DNA from 2 places in the Iodobacter sp. CM08 genome. Region 1 is predicted to be linked to the other one. Evidence: riboswitches for the same ligand, from Rfam matches in the RefSeq annotation. Region 1 holds a riboswitch; the other holds the start of a gene.
What was found. A riboswitch is a leader RNA that binds a small molecule or an ion and turns the genes downstream of it on or off. The one in region 1 is predicted to bind thiamine pyrophosphate.

Region 1 (3,113 bases):
AACACTAGCGTTATAAAAAGAGCCTGTTTAGTACCTAGCCATAGCCACATCAACCTCTTCTGCCCAGCGCGCAATACCGCCATGCAAATTAATAACATTCGCAAAACCTTGGCGCTCAAGAAAAGAAGCAACTTGATAACTACGCATACCATGATGACAAATCACCACAATCGTGGCTTCTTCATCCAGCTCGCTAAAGCGGCTAGGAATAGTATTCATGGGTACTAATTGGCTGCCATCAATATGGCAAATCTCATACTCCGCCACTTCACGCACATCCAATAACAGCGGATTTGGCCGAGTGGTATCGCTTAGCCATTGGGATAATTCAAGCGGGTTAATCTGTTGCATATAAGCCCTTTATATAAATAACGCGGCCAATCAGGCCGCGCTATTTTCAATTTATTAAAATGCAAATGCCGTTTTTTCTACAGCATTTTTTAAGCGCGGCAAATTATATTCAAACAGCTTATTTTCACTAAAACTGCCTTTTTCCACACAGCTAAACAATGTTGCCGACATAATTGGCAATTCGCCTACCACTGCAATCAAACGCCCACCCACCGCCAACTGATCTTTCAAGCTGGCAGGAACTTCAGCTAAAGAGCCCGTCACGATAATTGCATTAAATGGGCCTTGCTTTTGCGCTGCGGCCAGTGCATCGCCTTGAGTCACCGTGGCATTAATAATACCGGCAGTCGCCAAATTGGCGCGGGCAACATCAACCAGAGCCGCATCAATCTCTACACCATACACATGCGCCACCAAGCCTGCCGCTAGCGCCATCAAATAGCCAGTACCTGCGCCAACAACTAATACCTTATCTGTAATTTGCGGATCGATATCCTGCAATAGCTTAGCTTCCATTTTGGGGGCCAGCATTTGCGAGCCATTCGCCAGCGGCAGCTCGATATCCACAAAGGCCAGCTCTTTTTTATCCGCGGGCACAAACTCTTCGCGCTTAACCGCTAATACACGGTTGAGCACCTTTTGATCCAGCACATCCCATGGGCGAATTTGCTGCTCAACTAATAAATAACGTGCGTTTTCCCAATCCATTTTTATCACCTCAAAGCGAGCCGAGATCAAACCCAGCGTTTGAAAATTTTCGCAATTATCCCACAGACCAAGCTCAGTGTGGCTAATGCACCGTAGATTGCTCGCTAGAAGAGCAAGGATGAGTAACGGATGCTACGCACCAAGGCATTTCGTCCACGAAAAACACTAACTGCACGAAAAAAGCCAAGAACACACATGGGCTTGACTGACGACCTTATCTTTATTTCTGATGAACGACTAAGCTCAGTTGATTGACTCGTCATTCCCACGAAAGCGGGAATCCAGTCCTGCAGCGCTCAAAATTTCTGGATCCCCGCCCCCCCTCGGGGATGACGCCCACTCCCCAGCTCTCCCTGATAAAAATCATCTCACTCCATCTTAAATTTGCGGTTTACTCCATTTTTATATACCTTCACTACTTTATCGCTAGGGGTTCTGCACCAATCATCGGTGTGGATGAGAATTACCCTCTGAACCTGATTCGGTTAATACCGGCGTAGGGAAGCGAGCGGTTGCCCTTATCCCGCTCTCCCCGCGCCCCTGTGGAGTAGAGCATGAACGCAAAAGCCCAGTTTTTAGCATCCACTGCCGTCGTTGACGACGCAGCCATCCAGCCACTCCCCAACTCACGCAAAATTTATGTCACAGGTTCACGTGATGATATTCGTGTGCCTATGCGTGAAATTAGCCAAGCCGATACCCCGCTCCAAATGAGTATCAGCGGCGCAACAGAAAAAAACCCGCCCATCTTTGTTTACGACTGCTCCGGCCCTTACTCCGATCCAGATGCAACCATCGATGTGCGCAAAGGCTTGGAAGCCGTACGAGCTCCTTGGATTAACGATCGAAACGACACCGAGCTGCTCACTCAGCTCACCAGCGATTACGGCCGTATGCGCGAAGCCGATGCCAAATTGGATGAACTGCGCTTTGAGCTAAAACGTCAGCCACGCAAAGCCAAGCTGGGTTCTAACGTCAGCCAAATGCATTACGCGCGTAAAGGCATCATTACCCCAGAAATGGAATACGTAGCGATTCGTGAAAACATGAATCGTGCGGCTTATCTACAAAGCCTGCGGGACAGCAGTCCTACTGGCGAAAAAATGCTGGCCATGATGAATCGCCAGCACAAGGGCGAAAACTACGGCGCCATCATGCCAGATGTAATCACCCCTGAATTTGTGCGCAGCGAAATCGCCTGTGGCCGTGCCATTATCCCCAACAACATCAACCACCCAGAATCCGAGCCGATGATTATTGGCCGTAATTTCTTGGTTAAGATTAACGGCAATATTGGTAACTCTGCCGTCAGCTCCAGCATTAGCGAAGAAGTAGAAAAAATGACTTGGGGCATTCGCTGGGGTGCAGACACCATTATGGATTTGTCCACTGGCAAAAATATCCACGAAACCCGCGAATGGATTCTGCGTAACAGCCCCGTGCCAATCGGTACTGTACCTATTTACCAAGCATTAGAAAAAGTAAACGGCAAGGCAGAAGACCTGACTTGGGAAATATTCAAAGACACGCTGATCGAGCAAGCCGAGCAAGGCGTGGATTACTTCACCATCCATGCTGGCGTATTGCTACGCTATGTACCAATGACGGCAGGCCGTATGACTGGCATTGTCAGCCGTGGTGGCTCGATTATGGCCAAATGGTGTTTAGCGCATCATAAAGAAAACTTTCTTTACACCCACTTTGCCGACATCTGCGAAATCATGAAAGCCTACGATGTGGCCTTCAGCTTAGGCGATGGCCTGCGCCCTGGCTCAATCTGGGATGCCAATGATGAAGCCCAATTAGGCGAGCTAAAAACGCTGGGTGAGCTAACGCAAATTGCTTGGCAGCACGATGTGCAAGTGATGATCGAAGGCCCAGGCCATGTGCCGATGCAATTGATTAAAGAAAATATGGATAAGGAGCTGGAATGGTGCCACGAAGCGCCGTTCTACACCCTCGGACCGCTGACCACCGATATCGCCCCCGGCTACGATCACATCACCTCAGCGATTGGCGCGGCGCAAATTGGCTGGTACGGCACGGCGATGCTT
Region 2 (3,113 bases), on a different contig from region 1:
GACTTAGTATTGATGGATATGCAAATGCCGGTGATGGATGGGCTGGAAGCCACCAAACAAATAAGGCTGTTACCGCAATATGCCAATGTATCCATTGTGGCAATGACGGCGAATGCCATGAAGGCAGACCAAGAGCGATGTATCGCTGCGGGAATGAATGATCACGTTGCCAAACCCATCGAGCCTAATGATCTGTGGTCAGCATTATTGCGCTGGATAAAACCACGGCCTGAAAATGCCAATAAGATGAATGGTGCGGCAACCGTAGCCAACAAATCTTTTGCATTAACCCATAAATTGGAATTGCTAAATATTGCGGGCTTAGATGTGAGTAATGGCCTGCGGCGAGTGCTAGGAAAAGAATCTTTATATTTGGAAATGCTTAGAAAATTTATTCATGGGCAATCCGCAATTATTGCGGAGATTAGCTTGGCCTTAGAGGAAAAAGATTACAGCACTGCCGAGCGCTTATTGCATAGCAGTAAATCCGTAGCAGGCAGTATTGGCGCTACAGAGCTAGCAGAGCTGGCCGCTGAATTAGAAAACGTTATTCGCTACCGCCCAACCGATCCAATGTGTAAGCCTATGCTGGAGGCGTTTTCTTCTGCCTTGGTGAGTTTTTTGGTGGATTTAATTGTGGCATTAGATGGGGTGAAGCTAAGCGGCGATGAGGTGGAGTCTCAGGCGGCTGAAGCGCCTTTGGTGATGGCGGTAGACGATACCCCGATGAATCTGCTGCTGATTGATCGCATGCTAAAAAAAGAATTTCGGGTTGTTACCGCCAATAACGGCTTAGAGGCCCTAGATAGGCTGGCTAAAACACCGCTGCCGCAGCTTATTTTATTGGATATCCTGATGCCAGAAATGGATGGCTATGAAGCTTGTCGGCAAATCAAGGCCAACCCAGCACTTTGCCATATTCCTATTATCTTTATGTCGGCCCGTTGCGAAGCAGAGGATGAGATCTTTGGCATGGAATTAGGCGCGATAGATTATATGACTAAGCCATTGTGCCTGCCTTTGGTGTTAAGCCGAGTGAAAGCGCATTTGGCCATGCAAGCGGTTAAACAAGTCAATAAATAGCCTAGCTACAGACAGTTTGTATTAAAATTTTGATCTTTTATGCTTGTTTGTCCTTGGTTTTATGCGCAAAATGCTTGTCTGACTCGGGGTGCCGTAAGTGAATACGGCTGAGAAATACCCGTGACCTGATCTGGATAATGCCAGCGTAGGGATGTCGGCCATCCTTGATGGGCCGCCTGCGCCTGCCAAGGAACTCAAAATGTCTGACTTGCACACCATCCCGCTTATCCCCCAGTTTTCTTTGCGCCGTGTTGGCGAAGAGCTAGAACGCATGCGCGCCGCAGCGCCCTTGGTGCATTGCTTGACCAATGAAGTGGTGCAATCCATCACCGCAAATGTCTTACTCGCGCTCGGCGCATCCCCTGCCATGATCGTGGCCGAGGTAGAAGTCACCGATTTTGCCGCGATGGCCGATGCGCTATTGATTAATGTCGGCACGCTTTACCCAGCGCGCCTTGCTGTGATGCAAGCGGCGGTAGCGGCGGCCAATACGGCTGGCACGCCTTGGGTGTTAGACCCCGTGGCAGCAGGCGTTTTGGCCTATCGAACCGATGCCTTGCACGCTTTAATGCAAGAAAAACCAGCGGTGATTCGCGGCAATGCCTCAGAAATTATGTGCTTGGCAGGCGAATCCGCTAGCGGCAAGGGCGTAGATAGCACGGCGCATTCGGCTTCTGCCATTGCTGCTGCAAAGCGGCTGGCCCAGCAAACCGGCGCAATTGTGGCGGTAACGGGCGAGGTGGATTACGTTAGCGATGGCGAAGTGACATGGGCGATTCCCTGGGGCCATGTTTTGATGACCCGCGTCGTGGGTACGGGCTGCGCCTTATCTGCCGTGGTGGCGGCTTTTGTGGCGGGTGCGCCTGATCGGCTTGCTGCGGTGGCCGCCGCCTGCGCCGTGATGGCGATTGCTGGGGAGCGCGCCGAATCAGCTTGCGATGGCCCGGGCACCTTTTTGCCCGCATTTTTAGATGCGCTGTATGTCATGCAGCCCGCTCTGTTAAAGGCGGCAGAAGAATGAAACTTTGTTTTGATTTATCGCTTTATTTGGTGCTAGATCCTGATCTATGCGGTGGCGAGCAGGGCATGGTGGCAACCGCTCTGGCCGCAGTGGCAGGGGGCGTGACCATCGTGCAATTGCGCGCACCTAATTGGAAAAAACGCCAGTGGGTGAGTGCCGCTCAGGCGCTTAAAAACGCGCTAGAGCCATTGAATATTCCCTTAATTATTAATGATCATATCGATGTGGCGCTGTTGGTGGATGCCGCCGGTGTGCATGTGGGCCAGCAGGATATCGTGCCAGAGATGGCTCGCCAGCTCATTGGGCCAAATAAAATATTGGGTTTGTCGACCTCTAATGCCGCCCATATTAAAGCTGTGCCACAGGGTTTGGTGGATTACATTGGCGTGGGGCCGGTGTTTGCCACCGGCACAAAATTAGACGCCTCCCCAGTCATCGGCCTAGAAGAATTTGCCACGCTGATGCAAATAAAATCCCTACCTGCCGTAGCGATCGGCGGCATAGGCTTGGGGCGGGTAGCCGGTTTACGTGCGGCGGGGGCGAATGGCGTAGCCGTGGTTTCGGCCATTTGTGGCCAGAACGACCCTCAGCAGGCAGCACAAGCTTTACGAAAGGAAATGGCTGCATATGATTGTTAATGCACTAAGGTTTCCGGGTCTGATTCGGCTTGCTATCTATTTACGCTGTGGTGCCTTGCAGCAGAAGGGAGTGGTCAATGATTGTTAATGCACTAAGGTTTCCGGGTCTGATTCGGCTTGCTATCTATTTACGCTGTAGTGCCTTGCAGCAGAAGGGAGTGGTCAATGATTGTTAATGCACTAAGGTTTCCGGGTCTGATTCGGCTTGCTATCTATTTACGCTGTAGTGCCTTGCCGCAGAAGGGAGTGGCCAATGATTGTTAATGTATTAACGATTGCCGGCTCTGATTCTGGCGGTGGCGCGGGGATTCAGGCCGATTTAAAAACTTTTTCGGCGCTGGGCGCTTATGGCATGAGCGTGATTACCGCGC

Region 2: it holds a riboswitch for thiamine pyrophosphate, as region 1 does, so the genes downstream of both, thiM (hydroxyethylthiazole kinase) here and thiC (phosphomethylpyrimidine synthase ThiC) in region 1, are expected to answer to the same signal.

The regions. Positions count from the first base shown of each region.
Region 1 covers NZ_JAWQUO010000015.1:71,055-74,167, forward strand. The annotation lists gene R6242_RS10445 (rhodanese-like domain-containing protein) at 28-351, opposite strand; gene R6242_RS10450 (protein-L-isoaspartate O-methyltransferase) at 406-1,059, opposite strand; TPP riboswitch at 1,478-1,579, shown strand; gene thiC (phosphomethylpyrimidine synthase ThiC) at 1,614-3,113, shown strand, end outside.
Region 2 covers NZ_JAWQUO010000016.1:35,447-38,559, reverse strand. The annotation lists gene R6242_RS10930 (response regulator) at 1-1,083, shown strand, start outside; TPP riboswitch at 1,158-1,252, shown strand; gene thiM (hydroxyethylthiazole kinase) at 1,283-2,104, shown strand; gene thiE (thiamine phosphate synthase) at 2,101-2,742, shown strand; gene thiD (bifunctional hydroxymethylpyrimidine kinase/phosphomethylpyrimidine kinase) at 2,996-3,113, shown strand, end outside.